DNA from 3 places in the Enterobacter cloacae complex sp. HYC033_NIDB genome. Region 2 is predicted to be linked to each of the others. Evidence: predicted binding sites of a transcription regulator. Region 2 holds the regulator's gene; each other region holds the start of a gene.

Region 1 (7,208 bases), 1.9 Mb from region 2:
GGCCAGGAACAGGTTCTCGTCCAGCTCACCGGTGATGATCAGCACATCTTCCAGAGCCATGTCTTTCAGTTTCTGTGCCAGCAGCTTAGTTTTAGGCGCTTCAACAGAGAACTTCTCGACAACGATCAGACGATCCTGACGTACCAGTTCGGACAGAATGCTTTTCAGCGCGCCGCGGTACATCTTTTTGTTAACTTTTTGACTGTGGTCCTGTGGACGCGCAGCGAAGGTCACGCCACCTGAACGCCAGATCGGGCTCTTGATAGAACCTGAACGCGCACGGCCGGTACCTTTCTGGCGCCATGGCTTTTTGCCTGAACCAGTTACTTCAGCACGAGTCTTCTGAGCACGAGTACCCTGACGAGCACCAGCTGCATAAGCAACAACAACCTGGTGAACCAGCGCTTCGTTGAAATCACGACCGAAGGTAGTTTCGGAAACAGTCAGCGCGCTCTGCGCGTCTTTCAATACTAATTCCATTGCTATCCCCTTACGCCTTCACAGCTGGTTTAACGATCAGGTCGCTACCGGTTGCACCCGGGACCGCACCTTTAACCAGCAGCAGGTTGCGCTCAGCGTCAACACGTACTACGTCCAGGCTCTGAACGGTTACACGTTCGTTGCCCAGCTGACCTGCCATTTTCTTGCCTTTGAACACTTTGCCCGGAGTCTGGTTCTGACCGATAGAACCCGGAACGCGGTGAGACAAGGAGTTACCGTGAGTAGCGTCCTGGGTACGGAAGTTCCAGCGCTTAACGGTACCAGCAAAACCTTTACCTTTAGAGGTACCGGTTACGTCAACTTTTTTAACGTCAGCAAACAGCTCAACGCTAATGTCCTGACCTACGGTGAACTCTTCGCCTTCAGCAAGACGGAATTCCCACAGACCACGGCCAGCTTCAACGCCAGCTTTAGCGAAGTGACCCGCTTCTGGTTTGGTTACACGGTTAGCTTTTTTAGCACCAGTGGTAACCTGAATAGCGCGGTAGCCATCGTTAGCCAGATCTTTAACCTGAGTAACGCGGTTTGCTTCAACTTCGATTACGGTTACTGGGATAGAAACGCCATCTTCAGTGAAGATGCGGGTCATACCCACTTTTTTACCGACTAAACCAATCATTGTTTCAACCTCTCAATCGCTCGATGACCTGATTAACCCAGGCTGATCTGCACGTCTACACCGGCAGCCAGATCCAGACGCATCAGAGCATCAACGGTTTTCTCAGTTGGCTCAACGATGTCAACCAGACGCTTGTGAGTGCGGATTTCGTACTGATCACGCGCATCTTTGTTAACGTGCGGAGAGATCAGAACGGTAAAGCGCTCTTTGCGGGTCGGCAGCGGGATCGGACCACGGACTTGCGCACCAGTGCGCTTAGCAGTCTCGACGATTTCCGCGGTTGATTGATCGATCAGACGATGATCAAACGCTTTAAGGCGGATACGGATTCTTTGGTTCTGCATGAGACCAGAGCTCCAATTATTTTATAAACGAAAATGATTACTCCTCAAACCCATTACGATTGATGGGAGAGTGTAACCGTTCTTACGTAGCTCCCCAATTGGGAGCATTGTTGAGTAACAAAGTGAGCTACTCTGGTTCAGATTGAACCCGCCGTCAATTACGACAAGCCCGCGCATTATACGTAAATCAGAGAAAGACGCAAGTGCCGTTTAGAAATTAAGCGCCAAAGACGTACTATACGTAAGGCCGCGCAATTTTTTATGCAAAGTATCCCTTCTCAACTCTTTGTCTGAAGCCGCTACGCAATTGCTGTTTTTACACATTGCCGGGCATGCAGATTATTACGAGTATGCGCTCAAACCATTTTGAGGCTCTCGCTATGCTACTGTCCCTCCCCTTTCTGCTGATCTATTTTGCGTTATCGGCCTTGCTTGTTCGCACCGATATTCGCACGGGGCTTCTTCCCGATAAATTTCTTTGCCCGCTGCTGTGGACGGGCCTGCTCTACCAGCTTTGTCTCCATCCTGATTTTTTGCCGAGCGCGGTAGTGGGTGCGATGACAGGATATGCCGGATTCGCCATTATCTATTGGGGATACCGGCTCATCTGCCGACGTGAAGGGATGGGATATGGCGACATAAAATATCTGGCGGCGCTGGGGGCATGGCATGGCTGGTGTGTACTACCAATACTGGCATTAGTGGCCGCGTTAATGGCTCTGCTGTATCTGGTTGCTTTCTCGTTGTTTACCCCTGATAAGCAGGCATTAAAAAACCCACTGCCTTTTGGGCCATTTCTGGCGGCAGCGGGTTTATGCGTTGGCTGGGAAAGCCTGATTAACTTTCCACTTTGATCTGAGACTGAAGGTAGTTCTGTAGGCCAATTTTGCTAATGAGATCCAGTTCGGTCTCAAGCCAGTCGATGTGCCCTTCTTCATCGGCCAGGATCTGGATCATCATATCGCGGCTGACGTAGTCATGTACGCTGTCCGCATAGGCAATGGCTTCACGCAGATCTTTTGCACCCTCCAGCTCCAGCCGGAGATCAGAACGCAGCATCTCTTCGACATCTTCTCCGATGCCCAGTTTTCCGAGATCCTGTAGGTTAGGAATGCCTTCGAGGAATAAAATACGCTCAATGTATTTATCGGCGTGTTTCATTTCATCAATGGACTCATGGTATTCAACATCGTTGAGGCGAGTCAGTCCCCAGTTTTTAAACATTCTTGCATGGAGAAAATACTGATTGATTGCGACAAGCTCATTTCCCAATAATTTATTGAGATAACTTATGATTTTAACATCACCTTTCATTATATAGTCCCTCCGCTTCCACTCATTGAAGCGTAGATCGGGCTACGGGGATGTCAAAAAAAAGATAGAGGCTTACGCGATCTCTTTGAATTCCGGGATCTGCATCAGTTCGTCCTGCATGATCTCACGCGCTGCGCGAACGCATTTACCGCATTGATTTCCCACCGGAACAAACTTGCGAAGCTGCTGGAAAGATTGTGGTTGAAACTGGCGAACGGCCTGACGAATTTTTTTGTCGCTTACACCATTACATAAACAAACGTACATAAAGACTCCCGTTCAAAATATGCGCAAAGTGTAAGTGAGAATGGTTATGATTACAATAGCACGGGCTTCGGAATACGTGGCGGGAGAAAGCAAAAAATGCGAATTTTTATGACAATGCCCCAACGGCAGAAAACAAAAAAGGACGCCGGAGCGTCCTTTTTATTTCAGGGATAATTAATTAGCCCAGAACTTTAGCAACAACGCCCGCGCCAACGGTACGGCCGCCTTCACGGATTGCGAAACGCAGACCGTCGTCCATCGCGATTGGGTGGATCAGCGTCACAACCATCTTGATGTTGTCGCCTGGCATTACCATCTCTACGCCTTCTGGCAGTTCGATGGTACCGGTCACGTCAGTTGTACGGAAGTAGAACTGTGGACGGTAGCCTTTGAAGAACGGAGTATGACGGCCGCCTTCGTCTTTGGACAGAATGTACACTTCAGATTCGAACTTGGTGTGTGGCTTGATTGAGCCTGGCTTCGCCAGAACCTGACCACGTTCGATTTCTTCACGTTTGATACCACGCAGCAGAACACCAACGTTCTCACCAGCACGGCCTTCGTCCAGCAGTTTGCGGAACATTTCAACGCCAGTACAGGTAGACTTCGCAGTCTCTTTGATACCAACGATTTCAACTTCTTCACCCACTTTGATGATACCGCGCTCTACACGACCGGTAACAACGGTACCACGACCGGAGATGGAGAATACGTCTTCGATTGGCAGCAGGAATGGCTTGTCAATCGCACGCTCTGGTTCTGGGATGTAAGAATCCAGGTAGCCAGCCAGTTCGATGATTTTCTCTTCCCACTCTGCTTCGCCTTCCAGCGCTTTCAGCGCGGAACCACGAACGATTGGAGTGTCGTCGCCTGGGAAATCGTACTGAGACAGCAGTTCACGAACTTCCATCTCTACCAGTTCCAGCAGCTCTTCGTCATCAACCATGTCACATTTGTTCAGGAACACGATGATGAAAGGAACGCCTACCTGACGACCCAGCAGGATGTGCTCACGAGTCTGAGGCATAGGGCCGTCAGTCGCAGCAACAACCAGGATCGCGCCGTCCATCTGCGCAGCACCGGTGATCATGTTTTTAACATAGTCGGCGTGGCCTGGGCAGTCTACGTGTGCGTAGTGGCGAGTCGGGGTGTCATACTCAACGTGAGAGGTGTTGATGGTGATACCACGAGCTTTTTCTTCTGGTGCGTTATCGATCTGGTCGAAAGCACGAGCAGCACCGCCGTAGGTTTTAGCCAGTACGGTGGTGATTGCAGCAGTCAGGGTAGTTTTACCATGGTCAACGTGGCCGATAGTACCAACGTTGACGTGCGGTTTTGTACGTTCAAATTTTTCTTTAGACACGGCTATATTCCTTACTATAGTGCTCTCCCCTTCGGAGAGAGCACGGGACTTAGGTTTTAATCCTGTGGATTACTTACCACGGGCTTCGATAACGGCCTGAGCAACGTTGTTCGGCGCATCATCATACTTCAGGAATTCCATAGTGTATGATGCACGACCTTTGGTCAGAGAACGCAGCTGAGTCGCATATCCGAACATTTCAGACAGCGGAACTTCAGCGTGGATCTTAACGCCAGTTACTTCGGATTCCTGACCACGCAGCATACCGCGACGACGGCTCAAGTCACCGATAACGTCACCGGTGTTCTCTTCAGGAGTTTCTACTTCAACCTTCATGATCGGCTCAAGCAGAACTGGTTTTGCTTTCTTAAAGCCTTCTTTAAAGGCAATAGACGCAGCCAGTTTAAACGCCAGTTCAGAGGAGTCAACGTCGTGGTAAGAACCGAAGTGCAGACGAACACCCATGTCTACAACCGGGTAACCAGCCAGAGGACCAGCTTTCAGCTGCTCCTGGATGCCTTTATCAACGGCAGGGATGTATTCGCCAGGAATTACACCACCTTTGATGTCGTTGATGAACTCGTAACCTTTAGGGTTAGAGCCCGGCTCCAGTGGGTACATGTCGATCACAACGTGACCGTACTGACCGCGACCACCAGACTGCTTAGCGTGTTTACCTTCAACATCGGTAACTTTCGCGCGAATCGCTTCGCGGTAAGCAACCTGAGGTTTACCCACGTTCGCTTCAACGTTGAATTCACGCTTCATACGGTCAACGATGATGTCCAGGTGCAGTTCACCCATACCAGCGATGATGGTCTGGTTAGATTCTTCATCAGTCCATACGCGGAATGATGGGTCTTCTTTCGCCAGACGGCCCAGAGCCAGACCCATTTTTTCCTGGTCAGCTTTGGTTTTTGGTTCAACTGCGATGGAGATTACCGGCTCAGGGAATTCCATACGCTCCAGAATGATCGGGTGATCCGGGTCACACAGGGTGTCACCAGTGGTCACGTCTTTCAGACCGATAGCAGCAGCGATGTCGCCCGCACGAACTTCTTTGATCTCTTCACGTTTGTTAGCGTGCATCTGTACGATACGGCCAAAACGTTCACGCGCCGCTTTCACGGAGTTCAGGATGGTGTCACCGGAGTTAACCACACCAGAGTAAACGCGGAAGAAGGTCAGGTTACCCACGAATGGGTCGGTAGCAATTTTGAACGCCAGTGCAGAGAACGGCTCGTCATCACTTGCGTGACGCTCAGCCGGAGTATCTTTACCGTCGTCCAGGATGCCGTTGATCGCAGGAACGTCAACCGGGGATGGCAGGTAGTCAACTACCGCATCCAGCATCGCCTGAACACCTTTGTTCTTGAACGCAGAACCACAGGTTACCAGGATGATTTCGTTGTTCAGAACGCGCTGACGCAGAGCAGATTTGATCTCTTGCTCAGACAGTTCTTCACCACCCAGGTATTTCTCCATCAGCTCTTCAGAAGCTTCTGCTGCGGATTCGATCAGGTTCTGGTGCCATTCGTCAGCCAGGTCCTGCATCTCTGCCGGGATATCTTCGTATTCGAAGGTAACGCCCGCATCTGCTTCGTTCCAGTTGATGGCTTTCATTTTCACCAGGTCGATAACGCCGGTGAAACCTTCTTCAGCACCAATTGCCAGCTGAAGCGGAACAGGGTTCGCGCCCAGACGGGTTTTGATCTGGCCAACAACTTTCAGGAAGTTAGCACCCATACGGTCCATTTTGTTAACGAACGCGATGCGTGGAACTTTATATTTGTTTGCCTGACGCCATACGGTTTCAGACTGTGGCTGAACACCACCAACTGCGCAATAAACCATTACCGCGCCGTCAAGAACACGCATGGAACGTTCTACTTCGATGGTGAAGTCAACGTGCCCTGGGGTGTCGATGATGTTTACGCGATGCGGTTCGTACTGCTTAGCCATACCTGACCAGAATGCAGTAGTCGCTGCGGAGGTGATAGTAATACCACGCTCCTGCTCCTGTTCCATCCAGTCCATGGTGGCTGCGCCGTCATGAACTTCACCGATTTTATGGTTTACACCGGTGTAGAACAGAATACGTTCGGTAGTAGTGGTTTTACCGGCGTCGATGTGCGCACTGATACCGATGTTACGGTAGCGTGCGATGGGTGTTGTACGAGCCATTTGATTCCTCGTTTATATCTTTAGGCGTTCAGTTAAGTTACCCAGAGCGGGCGGCTTCTCTGAAGCGCCCGCCTGGTGACTACGACTCCGAAGGGATTACCAACGGTAGTGTGCGAACGCCTTGTTGGCTTCTGCCATACGGTGAACGTCTTCACGTTTCTTAACTGCGGTACCTTTGTTTTCCGCAGCATCAGAAAGTTCGTTCGCCAGACGCAGAGCCATGGATTTATCACCGCGTTTACGAGCAGCTTCAACGATCCAACGCATTGCGAGAGCATTACGACGAACCGGACGAACTTCAACTGGAACCTGATAAGTAGAACCACCAACGCGGCGAGACTTAACTTCTACAGTCGGGCGCACGTTGTCGAGAGCGACTTCGAAGGCTTCCAGTTCATTTTTACCAGAACGCTGAGCCAGGGTCTCCAGCGCGCTGTATACGATTGCTTCTGCGGTAGATTTTTTACCATCTACCATCAGGATATTTACAAATTTTGCCAGCAGTTCTGATCCGAATTTCGGATCTGGAAGAATTTTACGCTGACCAATGACGCGACGACGTGGCATGGGATTACTCCGTTGTTAATTCAGGATTGTCCAAAACTCTACGAGTTTA
Region 2 (7,208 bases):
GCGGGGTAAAAGTTTGCGTGGTCACACTGGCCTGAAGACCCTGCGCGAGGTGATGATAATGAATGCTCAGCATCTGCTGCCCCTGCCAGGCTTCGTTTTTCACCTCAACCGGAGCGGTATTCTCTTCCTTCAGCCAGCGAAAACCCTGTACGCTTCCCGGAAGGGAGAAATGGTATTGAGCCCCCCCTTTCTTCGGTTCAGGGCGCGGAAGCCCGGCAATCTGATGGCCTAAATCCACCAGATAATCCGTAATGCGTACTGCGTTGTTGATGGAAAAACCGCCGTCCGCGGAAGAGATTAGCATTCTGTCCGCCAACGGGCCGCGCCAGTCCGGGCCGGCGTCAATACCCTGTAACCCGAGCATAATTCCAGACAGGCAGCCAACGTTGCCCGCATTGCAGTCGGTATCCCATCCGGAGGTATTAACGATGCACTGGGACTGCTGGAAATCGTCCGGCGCGTAGAGCATCGCCATAATCATCAACGCGTGGTTGGGGATCACATGGCAGTTGCTGGGATATTTATGGTAGCCGTAGTGGTCTTCAATTTTCTGGCGCGTCGTCTGCCAGTCGTTATCCTCTTGGCGCCAGCGGCAGACATCGGCGACCAGTATGGCAATTTGCGAATCTGGGGGGATAACGGATAAGCCTGTGGCAATCAGTTTTTCGATGTCCTGGCAGATAAAAGCCTGTGACTCCATTGCCGCCCAAAGCATGGCGGCATAAACGGATTCCCCATCGTGACTCACGCTGGCGGCTGTTTTTGCCAGAGACGCCGCCAGTTGCGGTTGGCCGGGAGCCACGAGCGCCCAGCTATCAATGAAAATTTGCGCGCCGATTTGCTCTGCGATGGTTTTGCCATTGGTGGCGATAGCGCCACTCAGCGGGGCAGGGATACCCTTTTTAAGATTCAGCCACGCCGTATGTTCTGTTGAATTACCATTCCCCCCCCACCAGAGGATAGTGCGCTTATCAATGATGTAATTCAGCCAACAGTGCCCCATCTGTTCGGCTGTCAGGTCTGGCGGTAACGCGTAATCCTCAAGCGCGCGAATAAATGTGAATGTTCCGGCTACGTCGTCATCGGTAATCACCAGAGGGCGATTGAATTTTTCATTAACGTAATACCGTATTGGCCCGAGTTCCCGCATGATTTTTTGCCAGGTCCAGCCTTCAAAAGGGCGACCCAGATACACGCCGATCAATTTCCCTAATACCCCAGCGTAAACGCGCTGGTAATAATCTGAAGGTAATTCCATTTTTTCATCCTTTTCTCTGTAATTAATCGCCAGTCAGGCGGATTCCCTTTTTACCAGGCGGTAGGGCATTTCGGTTGTGCTTCCCGGTGAATCCTGTTCCCCGGACAGGTGATTCATCAGGATTTCACCGGCTTTTTGTCCGATTAGTTCCGGAAAGTGGGCGATAGTGGTCAGGGAAGGGGTGACCAGTCCGGCCGAGGGGATATCATCAAAACCGACCACGGCAAGCTGCCCGGGAATGGTTATTCCCGTCTCTCTTGCCGCCCGCATCACGCCGATAGCCATTACATCGTTGGCGGCAAAGATAGCGTCCGGGCGAGGAACATTGCGGAAAAGTGATAGTGCGGACTGATAGCTGGTAGGTTCTGAGAAATCTGCTTGCATAAGAATTTGTGGCGTAAGGCCAGCCTGCACCATCGCCTGCTGATAGCCTTTCACACGGGCACCAGCCGGGCCGCCAGCGCCTGCGATCATACAGATGTGTTTGTGCCCCTGAGCCAGCAGATATTCGACAGCGCGGCGGGCGGCAGCGGTGTTGTCGATAAAAATATTGTGTAACGGCAAATTCCCGGCGGTTTTATACTCCGCTTCAATCCGGACGATGGGAAAACCGGCCATGAGATAGGGTTCAAAATCATTAACGCCGGCATGAAAAAAAGTGCCAATTACGGCATCGACGCGCCCCTGAGCCGACCAGTTCAGAAAATGCAGTTCCCTTTCCCGCACAGCATCGGTACTGGCAACGATGACATCATAACGATGGGCATCCATCACCGATTGCACCCCGCGTATCAGCGAGGCATAAAACGGGTTGGCAATGTCCGGAATAATACAGGCCACGGACAGTGTTTTATTGGTTTTCAATGCCTGGGCGAAGCGGTTTGGTACATAGCCCAGTTGTTTCGCCGCGTTTTCCACTCTGGCAACTGTCTCCTGGGGATAGGCGTGTTTTCCCATGCCTAACACTACTGAGACCACCGCCTGAGAAACTCCCGCCAGTGCAGCGACATCGCGTTGCGTCATTCTTTTTGCCATATGTGCGCCAACTTATACGTATAACCTGACCACATAATCAATGAGGTCTTTTGGCGGCGTCAAGACGAGAAACAGTAAAAACAGACGGTTAATTTAGAAAAAGCGAGCAATCTCACATCCTTTAACGGGTATTGTCAGAGTAAGGGAGAACCCGCTTTGCGCAGCGAATTAATAACAATTCAAAATTTATTATTTTCATAAATGATTTCAATTAAAAAATAAACATCTCAAATGTTTAAACGATGAAACCGATTGCATGTTTATGGAAATAAAAGGTTTTCTGTCAAACGCCCGCATTTTTGGAGTTATGAATGAAATGTAACAGAAAACGATGAAATATGTGCGGTTGCTCATATTCTTACATTCCCGTTACAGAAAGAGATTGATAATTCGCGTCGCGAAAAATAGTCTAACCATTGTAGTCAACGAGGTTTTTCTCAACGCTACTTTTTTATTTTTTCGCTGTTTGCCTTTGGTAACAGCAATTTATACGTCAAAGAGGATAAACATATGCGTACGTTCAGTGGCAAACGTTGTGCGCTGGCGCTGGCTATCGCCGGTGTGACAGCAATGTCGGGCCTGGTGGTTGCGCCAGAGGCAAAAGCAGCAGGTTTCATTGAAGATTCCACCCTCACGGGCGGTATTTATTACTGGCAGCGTGAGCGTGACCGTAAAGACGTCACTGAAGATAGATACAAAACCAACCTTTCTCACTCGACCTGGAACGCCAACCTGGATTTCCAGTCGGGATATGCCGCCGATATGTTCGGGATCGATATTGCCGCGTTCACCGCAATTGAAATGGCCGAAAATGGCGACAGCGGCCATCCGAACGAAATTGCGTTCTCCTCCAGCAATAAAGCCTACGACGAAGACTGGTCCGGCGATAAAAGCGGAATCAGCCTGTATAAAGCGGCTGCAAAATTCAAATATGGTCCGGTCTGGGCGCGTGGAGGTTATATCCAGCCAACCGGTCAGACGCTGTTAGCACCGCACTGGAGCTTTATGCCAGGTACCTATCAGGGTGCGGAAGCCGGTGCTAATTTTGACTACGGCGATGCGGGGGCGTTGAGCTTCTCCTATATGTGGACCAACGAGTACAAAGCGCCGTGGCACATTGAGATGGACAAGTTCTATCAGAATGATAAAAAAACCAAAGTTGATTATCTCCACTCGCTGGGGGCGAAGTACGACTTCAAAAACGATCTGGTGCTGGAAGCTGCTTTTGGTCAGGCTGAAGGCTATATCGATCAGTACTTTGCTAAAGCCAGCTACAAATTTGATATCGCGGGTAGCCCGCTGAGCACCAGCTATCAGTTCTACGGTACGCGCGACAAAGTCAGTGATGGCAGCGTAAATGATATCTATGACGGCACCGCGTGGTTACAGGCGTTGACCTTCGGCTACAAGGTAGGTCAGGTTGATTTACGTCTGGAGGGAACATGGGTCAAGGCAGAAGGGCAGCAGGGCTACTTCCTGCAACGTATGACGCCAACCTACGCCTCTTCCAATGGTCGTCTGGATATCTGGTGGGATAACCGCTCTGACTTCAACGCCGACGGCGAAAAGGCGGTCTTCTTCGGCGCAATGTATGACCTGAAGAACTGGAACCTGCCTGGCTGGGCGGTGGGTGCGTCCTACGCGTACGCCTGGGACGCGAAGCCAGCAGATATGGCTACGCCAGACGCCTACTACGATCCGAACTACCGTCTGAAAGAGTCTTCATACAGCCTGGATGCGATTTACACCCTTCAGGAGGGCCGTGCGAAAGGCACGATGTTCAAACTGCACTTCACCCAGTATGACAACCACTCCGATATCCCGAGCTACGCGGGCGGTTACGGCAACATCTTCCAGGATGAACGTGACGTGAAATTCATGGTCATTGCGCCATTCACAATCTTCTGATGAACACGCAGGCGGGCGAAATCCCGCCTGCATGGAGACTGCATATGATGAAAAAAATGGTAATCGTTGCGCTGCTGGCATCGGGGCTGGTGGCGTGTGCGCAGGATCAGGCGCAGAAAGAAGACTTCCGTCTGAAGGAGGCGTATAGCGCCTGCATCAATACAGCACAAGGATCGCCAGAGAAGATTGAAGCCTGCCAGAGCGTGCTGAATGTGCTGAAAAAAGAGAAAGCGCATGAGCAGTTTGCGACGCAGGAAAATGTTCGCGTGATGGATTACCAGGCCTGTATCCAGGCGCGGAAAAGCGGTAACGATCAGGAAGTGGCGAAGCGTTGCGATAAGATCTGGGACGAGATTCGCAATAACAATAAATAAGTTGCTTTATGCCCGGTGGCGCTGCGCTTACCGGGCCTACAACGGTGTCACAGCCCGTAGGCCCGGTAAGCGCAGCGCCACCGGACTTTTTTCAGGCAAAAAAAAGCCAACCTTACGGCTGGCTCAGAGTATGAACACGATATTATTTCGCGTCGTGCGCGTGGTCGTCTTCGCGGCAATCGCCTTCAGCGCAGTGACCGTACAGGTACAGGCTGTGGTTGGTCAGGCGGATGCCATGACGGGCGGCGATTTCACGCTGGCGTGATTCAATGGAATCATCGCTAAATTCAATGACCTTGCCACAGTCGAGGCAGATCAGGTGATCGTGGTGATGCTGCTGAGTCAGCTCGAACACGGATTTACCGCCTTCGAAATTATGACGAGTAACAATGCCCGCGTCATCAAACTGGTTCAGCACACGATAGACGGTTGCCAGCCCAATCTCTTCACCCATATCGATAAGACGCTTATAAAGGTCTTCCGCACTGACATGGTGATTGTCTGGCCCCTGAAGCACTTCAAGGATTTTTAACCGAGGAAGCGTTACTTTCAGGCCAGCTTTCTTTAATGCGGTATTGTTGTCAGTCATGCGGAATCTGTCCTGTTGCTAAACGATTCACTTCAAAAGAAGAAGTGACAGAAAATGCACTTGGGATAATGCGTCTCATTATAGAACTGCCATGGCTAAATGAAAACTGCAAGTCTCAAGCAAAGTATGCTTATAAAAACGTGGTATCACCAACAAACTTGTTCGATGGCACCCACTTTTTACCAGGGGGATATTGTACAGGTCTGGGCGAAAAAGTTAAAAGTTTGTAGCAATTAATTTAATCGGTTTTACCTGGAAAACGGGCGCAACCGGAGTTGCGCCGCAGGGATATCAGGCGTTAAGGATATCGTCCAGGTTCAGCTCTTCACGAACCTGCTTAACCCATTTTTCTACACGCTCAGCGGTCAGCTCTGGCTGACGGTCTTCATCAATGGCCAGGCCAACGAAGTGATCGTCATCTGCCAGACCTTTGGACGCTTCGAAATGGTAACCCGCCGTTGGCCAGTGACCGACGATCGCCGCACCGCGTGGCTCAATGATGTCGCGAATAGTGCCCAGCGCATCACAGAAATATTCAGCATAGTCTTCCTGATCGCCACAGCCAAACAGGGCAACCAGCTTGCCGTTGAAGTCTACTTCTTCCAGCGTCGGGAAGAAATCGTCCCAGTCACACTGTGCTTCACCGTAGTACCAGGTCGGGATGCCCAGCAGCAGGATGTCATAGCCCTCGAGATCTTCTTTGCTGCTCTTGGCGATGTCATGCACATCAGCAACGTCTTTACCGAGCTGTTTTTGAATGTTTTTTGCGATATTTTCAGTATTGCCGGTATCACTGCCAAAGAAAATGCCGATGATTGCCATGAGTAAAATAACCTCTTGAAACTTAATGGTATGGTGGCGCAAATTGTCCACGGATAAGGGCAATAATAGCAGAACAGGCAACCCTGCGGAAACAGCTATCACGCAGGACTGCACTCTGTGCTACATGAAAAAGGTAATATTGGGGATTTTCTGACTCACGCCTTGCCGCGTAACGTCTCAAGCTGGGCGATCAGCATCTCTTCGATCAGTTCGCTGCGGCTGATGTTGCGCGCGTCAGCTAATTCGTTAAGCGCATCGACGGCATCGGCATTCAGCTTCAGTTCGACACGCTTAAGCCCACGATTTTTATCGCGTTTAAGCTGGTTGCGTTTATTGATACGCAGCTGTTCATCGCGCGAAAGCGGATTCGTTTTCGGTCGTCCCGGTCGACGCTCATTCGCGAACAGATCTAGTGTCGTACGGTCCGTTTGTTCTTTGGCCATGATTCTGAGACTTCGGGGGAAACACGCCGCCCTGCTAATGCCCGGGCGATAAGCGCGCCATCATACATCACCCAAATCCACACGCCAACGACTGGAAGCCCGTCGTCTTCCGGTCGCTGGCTTTTTAATCAATTCGCTGTATCAGTAAGATAGCGGCGAATGGCGCGCAGGACGGCATCCGGTTTTTCCGCGTGTACCCAGTGCCCGGCACCGGCAATGACGTGAGCGCGAGCTTGCGGGAATTGCGCCAGCAGCGTGTCACGGTACGCGTCAGTGACGTAAGGGGAGTTGCCGCCGCGAATAAAAAGGGTAGGGTGCGGCCAGGCGGGGACGGTTTCCCAGCCCACAATATGCGAATACTGATCCCACAATACCGGGACGTTAAAGCGCCATTGTCCGTCAACAAACGATTTCAGCAGGAACTGAACTACGCCTTCCTCATCAAGATGCTCACGCATAACGGCAGCCGCCTGCTGGCGGGTTGCGACACCCGCTTCGGTGACCGCATTGATGGCGGCAAAAATCTCATCGTGACGGCGAACGTCGTAATTGACGGGCGCAACGTCGATGACCACCAGCCCGGAAATTCGCTCAGGGGCCAGCGCAGTGAGCGCCATCACCGCTTTGCCGCCCATTGAATGCCCGATAAGCGTCGCTTTCTGGATATTATTCGCATCGAGGGTGTCCCGCAGATCCTGCGCCATGGCTGCGTAGGTCATCTCCTCCGAGCGCCCAGAAAGACCGTGATTGCGCATATCAACCTGGAGGATCGCGTGATC
Region 3 (7,208 bases), 2.0 Mb from region 2:
CAAAAAGACGAGAAGCTCTTCCAGTTGCCGGGCAGTGAGCTGGTAGTGGTCTTGCTGGGGCCGGGCACGGCTGAACGTCTGCAATATATGGTTGATCATCTGAACAGCCGTAAGATTGTCTGGAACAAGACTGAGCTCGACATCGAGTTTGGCGCCTCCTGGGGTGAAGTGCCGGATGGAGAAAGCCTGCATCATACGCTGGGTCAGCTGAGCTGGCTCTCCGAGCAGTCCTGTGCCGGGCATAACGTCCTGGCGTTAACCAACAGTCTGGATGATGTCTCCGGTCAGACGACGGACAGAGTGCTGATGCTGGCCCGCATAAAACGCGCCCTTGATGTCGGAGGGCTTCACCTTTACGCCCAGCCAATCCATAACGCGCGTGGGGAAGGGTACTTTGAAATCCTCTCAAGGCTTGAAAGCGAGGGGGAGATCATCACGCCTGATCGCTTTATTCCGCTAATTGCTCAGTTTAACCTGAGCCACCGATTTGACCTGAACGTGGTGGAAAAATTGCTGATGTGGATGCGCAGCCATCCGTCCGAACGGGCCGGAACGCGGTTCTCCGTTAATCTGATGCCGCTGACGCTGATGCAAAATGAGATAGCGGCTGAGATCATCGCGCTTTTTGAACGCTACGCCATTGCGCCGCAAGATATCGTCATTGAGATCACCGAGGAACAGGCTTTCTCTGACTCGGGAAGCAGCATCAACAATATCCAGCAGCTGCGGGATTACGGCTTCCGCATTGCTATTGATGACTTTGGTACCGGCTATGCCAACTTTGAGCGCCTGAAGCGGCTGGAGGCCGATATCATTAAGATCGATGGCTGCTTCGTGAAAGATATCTGCACCGACAGCATGGATGCGATGATCGTGCAGTCCATTTGCAACATGGCCAAAACGAAATCGCTTTGTGTGGTGGCTGAATATGTGGAATCGGCTGAACAACGCGAGATGTTGCTGCGATTCGGCGTGGACTATTTGCAGGGCTATTTGATTGGTAAACCACTGCCCCTGACGGCGCTGGAGGCATAAAAAAAACCGGGAGCGATGGCTCCCGGTTTTTATTGCACGGTATGAATTACAGAACCAGTGCTGCAATAGAGGCAGACAGGACGCTCACCAGCGTTGAACCGTAAACCAGCTTCAGGCCAAAGCGAGAAACGACGTTACCTTGCTCTTCGTTCAGGCCTTTAATCGCACCAGCGATAATACCGATGGAAGAGAAGTTCGCGAAGGAGACCAGGAAGACGGACAGGATCCCTTCCGCACGAGGGGAGAGTGTGCTGGCAATCTTCTGGAGATCCATCATCGCCACGAACTCATTGGAAACCAGTTTCGTTGCCATGATACTGCCCACCTGCAACGCTTCGTGAGCGGGCACGCCCATCACCCAGGCAATCGGGTAGAAGATGTAGCCCAGAATACCCTGGAAGGAGATACCGAGTACGGCCGCAAACAGGGCGTTCAGCGCAGCGATCAGCGCGATAAAGCCAATCAGCATCGCGGCGACGATAATTGCAACCTTGAAACCCGCCAGAATGTATTCACCCAGCATTTCGAAGAAGCTCTGTCCCTCGTGCAGGTTTGACATCTGAATGTTCTCTTCGCTGGCATCCACACGGTACGGGTTAATCAGCGAAAGCACGATAAAGGTGCTGAACATGTTCAGAACCAGCGCCGCAACTACGTATTTTGGTTCCAGCATGGTCATATACGCGCCCACGATAGACATGGAAACGGTAGACATTGCGGTTGCCGCCATGGTGTACATGCGGTTACGGGACATCTTGCCGAGGATATCTTTATACGCAATGAAGTTCTCAGACTGACCGAGAATCAGCGAGCTGACTGCGTTAAAGGATTCCAGTTTGCCCATGCCGTTAACTTTCGATAACAGGAAGCCGATCGCACGGATAACCACCGGCAGAACGCGGATGTGCTGAAGGATACCGATCAGGGCAGAGATGAAGACGATAGGGCAGAGCACCTTCAGGAAGAAGAAGGCCAGACCCTGATCGTTCATGCTGCCAAAGACGAAGTTTGTCCCTTCGTTGGCAAATCCGAGCAGTTTTTCGAACATTTCGGAGAAGCCTTTCACGAAGCCCAGGCCTACGTTGGAGTTCAGGAAGAACCACGCAAGTAAAACTTCAATGACCAGCAGTTGGACAACATAGCGAATACGAATTTTTTTGCGGTCTGTGCTGACCAGCAATGCAAGTGCAGTAACGACAACGAGTGCCAGGACAAAATGAAGGACGCGGTCCATATTTGCTCCAAATATGAGGCAGGTTTAATTTCCGTGCACATTCTATGTAACAAGCACAAAGAAAACGAGATCAAGCCCACACTATAGTTACATCCTGTGACGAGTCTCAAAAATAGTGATCAACAAGACATTTTTGTTATGTTAGGTAAATGAGTGAAAAGTTAAGTTTGTGTGCTACGCTTCACAAATGTCTGCGCATTTTCACATTCTGTGACCTTGCTCCACCTGCCTGTCTATCGTTCCTGACTATCAGAGAAATCATGTTAACCGTTACAAATGAACTTGATAATCATTCTCATTTTGATAGCATAAAACATAGCAAAGGCTATATTTCCAGAGGCAGAAATGACGAATAGTCGCGTAGAGAGTAGCAGCGGCAGAGCGGCACGCAAGCTGCGGTTCGCATTAATGGGACCGGCATTCATTGCCGCGATTGGCTACATCGATCCGGGTAATTTTGCGACCAACATTCAGGCCGGGGCCAGTTTCGGCTATAAACTGCTGTGGGTTGTGGTCTGGGCCAATCTGATGGCGATGCTGATTCAGATGCTCTCCGCGAAGCTGGGTATTGCTACCGGAAAAAACCTGGCGGAGCAAATCCGCGATCATTATCCACGTCCGGCAGTTTGGTTTTACTGGGTTCAGGCGGAAATTATCGCCATGGCCACCGATCTCGCCGAGTTTATCGGGGCGGCGATCGGCTTTAAGCTTATCCTGGGCGTCTCCCTGCTTCAGGGGGCCGTGCTGACCGGTATCGCCACTTTCCTGATTCTGATGCTCCAGCGGCGGGGACAAAAACCGCTGGAGAAAGTCATCGGCGGCTTGCTGCTGTTCGTCGCTGCCGCCTATATTGTTGAGCTGATTTTCTCCCAGCCGAATCTGGCGCAGCTGACGAAAGGGATGGTGATCCCGTCGTTACCCACTTCTGAAGCCGTTTTTCTGGCTGCCGGGGTGCTGGGGGCGACCATCATGCCGCACGTCATTTATCTGCACTCTTCATTAACCCAGAATCTGCATGGCGGGACGAGTAAAGAGCGCTACTCCGCCTCGAAATGGGATGTGACTATCGCGATGACCATTGCCGGATTTGTGAATCTGGCGATGATGGCGACCGCCGCCGCCGCGTTCCACTTTAACGGGCATACCGGGGTTGCCGATCTCGACCAGGCTTACCTGACGCTGGAGCCGTTGCTGAGTCATGCCGCTGCCACTATTTTTGGTTTAAGCCTGGTTGCTGCGGGTCTTTCATCTACGGTTGTGGGGACACTGGCCGGGCAGGTGGTGATGCAGGGGTTCGTACGTTTCCATATTCCGCTGTGGGTTCGCCGCTCGGTCACGATGCTGCCTTCCTTTGTTGTGATCCTGATGGGGCTGGATCCGACCCGCATTCTGGTGATGAGTCAGGTACTGCTAAGTTTCGGGATTGCGCTGGCGCTGGTGCCGCTGCTGATCTTCACCAGTAATAAATCGCTGATGGGCGAACTGGTGAATTCGACGTGGGTGAAGCGCGCCGGGTGGGCCATTGTGGTCGTGGTGGTGGCGTTAAACTTGTGGTTGCTGATAGGCACAGCCGCAGGCCTGTAAAAGAAAAAGGAGCCGGAAGGCTCCTTTTTGTTGTTAATGGTGATGGCCGTGACCGTGGCCTCTGCCTTTTCCATGACCCCAGCCGCCACGGCGGTCGTCACGATCGTTCCAGCCTTCGCGGTAGCCGCGTTCGTAAGCCTTACGCTTATCCCAGCCACGGTGATAGCCGTTATCGTGTTTCCACCAGCGGTTTTGACGCCATTCATAATGGCGGTGCCAGTAGTCACGGTCGCGCCAGTAGCCACCGTCCCAGTATCTGCCGTAGTCATCACGATCGCCAATTTGTAATTTAATCGATGGCAACAGGGTGATTTCGCCCGCACTGGCGACCAGCGGGGCCGAAGCCAGTAATACCGCTGCAAGAATCAGTGACCTGAACATACTCTTCTCCTTCACGATCGGGGCCGCTGTGCGACCTGTTAACGCAATTTTACGAGTTGGTAAACATTCGTTTCATCGCCTCAACTCCTAAATCATGAACGAGAGCACTTTTTGCTAAAAGTGTTTTTAATCTGAACTGGACAGGATCGTATCTATCGTCTTCAGCTCTTCTGCCGTGAACCGACAATTCTCAAGCACGCCTGCTGCATCTTCAATTTGTCCGGTCTTGCTTGCGCCGATGAGCACGGATGTCACCGCATCGTGGCGCAGGATCCAGGCCAGTGCCATTTGCGATAGCTTTTGCCCCCGGTTTTCCGCCAGCGCATTCAGCTTGCGTACCTTTTCCAGCTTTTTGTCGGTGATCTGCTCCGGGTTAAGGAACTTACTGCCGCTTGCTGCGCGAGAATCCGCCGGGATACCGTTCAGATAGCGATCGGTCAACTGTCCGCCCGCCAGGGGGGAGAAGGGGATACATCCCACCCCTTTATGCTGCAACACGTCCAGCAACCCCTCTTCAGGCGCACGTTCAAACATGGAGTACTTCGGCTGGTGGATCAGACATGGCGTGCCCAGATCCTCCAGTATTTCAATCGCCTGCCTTGCCACTTCTGCCGGGTAGTTGGACAGACCGATGTACAGCGCCTTGCCCTGACGCACCACATGGTCAAGCGCTTTCATGGTTTCACGTAGCGGCGTTTGTGGATCCGGGCGGTGGTGATAGAAAATATCGACATACTCCAGCCCCATACGCCTGAGGCTCTGGTCCAGGCTGGCGATCAGATATTTACGTGAGCCCCAGTCACCGTAAGGCCCGTCCCACATGGTGTAGCCCGCTTTAGTGGAGATGATCAGCTCATCGCGCCAGGGCAGGAAATCCTCCTGCAAAATGCGCCCGAAATTACGTTCGGCCGAACCAGGAGGCGGGCCGTAATTATTGGCAAGGTCAAAATGCGTAATACCCAAATCGAAAGCACGCTGTAAAAGTTGACGGCTGTTTTCGAGTAACGTCGCGTCGCCAAAATTATGCCAAAGCCCCAGCGAGATGGCGGGAAGCTTAAGGCCGCTTTGCCCACAGCGGCGATATTGCATTGTCTGATAACGATTTTTGTCAGGCTGATAACCCATTGGCGAGACCTCTGGCGCTGGAAAGAAACATCAGTGTATACGTTTACACTAACCTGAAGAAAATGAGCATAGCTCAGCTTTTTTCGTAAAGCATTCTTTCCAGACCCTGATTGTCGCCAATTCTGGACACGCTTCACGCTTATTTAATACTCAGAGTGAGGTCAACGTCAGAAGGACACTTATAATATGCGTACCCCCTATTGCGTCGCCGATTACCTGCTGGACCGACTAACAGATTGTGGTGCCGATCATCTGTTTGGCGTGCCGGGCGACTATAACCTGCAATTTCTCGATCACGTGATAGACAGCCCGGACATCTGCTGGGTGGGCTGTGCCAATGAACTGAACGCGTCTTACGCCGCAGACGGCTATGCCCGCTGTAAGGGCTTTGCCGCGCTCCTGACGACATTCGGCGTTGGGGAGTTAAGCGCCATGAACGGTGTGGCGGGCAGCTTTGCTGAACATGTTCCCGTCCTCCATATTGTGGGGGCCCCGGGTATGGCGGCGCAGCAGCGAGGAGAGTTATTGCACCATACGTTGGGTGACGGCGAGTTCCGCCATTTCTATCATATGAGCGAACCCATCACCGTTGCACAGGCGGTGCTTACCGAACAAAACGCCTGCTATGAAATTGACAGAGTCCTGACCACTATGCTGCGGGAGCGCCGTCCGGGCTACCTGATGCTGCCCGCTGATGTGGCGAAAAAAGCCGCTACGCCCCCTGTAAGCGCTCTCACTGTTAATCCCGCACCGGCTGATTCAGCCTGCTTGCAGGCGTTCCGTGAGGCTGCCGAAAAGCGCTTGTCCACGAGCAAACGCACCGCGCTGTTAGCGGACTTCCTGGTACTCCGCCATGGTCTGCGCACGGCCCTTCAGACGTGGGTGAAAGAGGTGCCGATGGCACACGCCACCATGCTGATGGGCAAGGGCATTTTTGACGAACGACAGAGCGGTTTTTACGGCACCTACAGCGGATCGGCGAGCGCCGCGCCGGTCAAAGAGGCCATCGAGGGGGCTGATACGGTGCTGTGTATTGGCACGCGCTTTACCGATACGCTCACTGCCGGGTTTACCCACCAGCTGACGCCAGACCAGACGATAGAGGTTCAGCCACACGCGTCCCGCGTCGGCGACGTCTGGTTTACGGGTATCCCGATGAGGGAGGCCATTGAAACGCTGACAGCGCTGTGTAAAACCTATGTTCGTGATACGCGAGCGCCATTGGATCACAGCGGCTTTTCGTTCCCGACTATCGAAGGGGCGCTGACTCAGGAGAGCTTCTGGCGTACCCTGCAAACGTTTATCCGCCCCGGAGACATTATTCTGGCTGACCAGGGAACGTCTGCTTTCGGCGCTATCGATCTGCGTTTACCGGCGGACGTGAACTTTATCGTCCAGCCGCTGTGGGGATCGATTGGCTACACGCTGGCGGCGGCGTTTGGCGCGCAAACGGCGTGTCCGAACCGACGCGTGATTGTCCTGACGGGTGACGGCGCCGCGCAGTTGACCATTCAGGAGCTGGGATCGATGCTGCGCGACAAGCAGCGCCCGATTATTCTGGTGCTTAACAACGAAGGATACACGGTGGAAAGGGCCATCCACGGGCCGGAGCAGCGCTATAACGATATTGCCCTCTGGAACTGGACGCAGATCCCGCAGGCGCTGAGCCTGGCGCCTCAGGCAGAGTGCTGGCGCGTCAGCGAAGCGGAAGCGCTGGCGGAGGTGCTGGATAAAGTGGCACACCATGAGCGGCTTTCGCTGATCGAGGTGATGCTGCCGAAAGCCGATATTCCGCCGCTGCTGAGCGCGCTGACCAAAGCGCTGGAGGCGCGCAATAACGCCTGATTAC

The links. Region 2 encodes Fur, which represses iron uptake genes when iron is present. Its sites were predicted from a motif close to ATAATAATGAGAACNACTATCAA; they were not measured.
Region 1: a site for Fur is predicted at 3,080-3,102, ahead of bfd (bacterioferritin-associated ferredoxin). Genes of this name have one in related genera too.
Region 3: a site for Fur is predicted at 2,552-2,574, ahead of O1721_RS19800 (Nramp family divalent metal transporter). Genes of this name have one in related genera too.

What each region holds. Positions count from the first base shown of each region.
Region 1 is NZ_CP115123.1:324,458-331,665, forward strand. It holds gene rplD (50S ribosomal protein L4) at 1-480, opposite strand, end outside; gene rplC (50S ribosomal protein L3) at 491-1,120, opposite strand; gene rpsJ (30S ribosomal protein S10) at 1,153-1,464, opposite strand; gene O1721_RS01645 (prepilin peptidase) at 1,845-2,318, shown strand; gene bfr (bacterioferritin) at 2,302-2,778, opposite strand; gene bfd (bacterioferritin-associated ferredoxin) at 2,851-3,045, opposite strand; gene tuf (elongation factor Tu) at 3,224-4,408, opposite strand; gene fusA (elongation factor G) at 4,478-6,592, opposite strand; gene rpsG (30S ribosomal protein S7) at 6,689-7,159, opposite strand.
Region 2 is NZ_CP115123.1:2,181,198-2,188,405, forward strand. It holds gene O1721_RS10450 (ADP-ribosylglycohydrolase family protein) at 1-1,258, opposite strand, end outside; gene O1721_RS10455 (LacI family DNA-binding transcriptional regulator) at 1,292-2,293, opposite strand; gene chiP (chitoporin ChiP) at 2,804-4,201, shown strand; gene chiQ (ChiQ/YbfN family lipoprotein) at 4,249-4,575, shown strand; gene fur (ferric iron uptake transcriptional regulator) at 4,718-5,164, opposite strand; gene fldA (flavodoxin FldA) at 5,456-5,986, opposite strand; gene ybfE (LexA regulated protein) at 6,142-6,429, opposite strand; gene ybfF (esterase) at 6,558-7,208, opposite strand, start outside.
Region 3 is NZ_CP115123.1:4,132,307-4,139,514, reverse strand. It holds gene O1721_RS19810 (sensor domain-containing phosphodiesterase) at 1-1,035, shown strand, start outside; gene nupC (nucleoside permease NupC) at 1,082-2,269, opposite strand; gene O1721_RS19800 (Nramp family divalent metal transporter) at 2,615-3,853, shown strand; gene O1721_RS19795 (DUF2502 domain-containing protein) at 3,887-4,234, opposite strand; gene mgrA (L-glyceraldehyde 3-phosphate reductase) at 4,361-5,359, opposite strand; gene ipdC (indolepyruvate decarboxylase) at 5,546-7,204, shown strand; gene O1721_RS19780 (ion channel protein) at 7,205-7,208, opposite strand, start outside.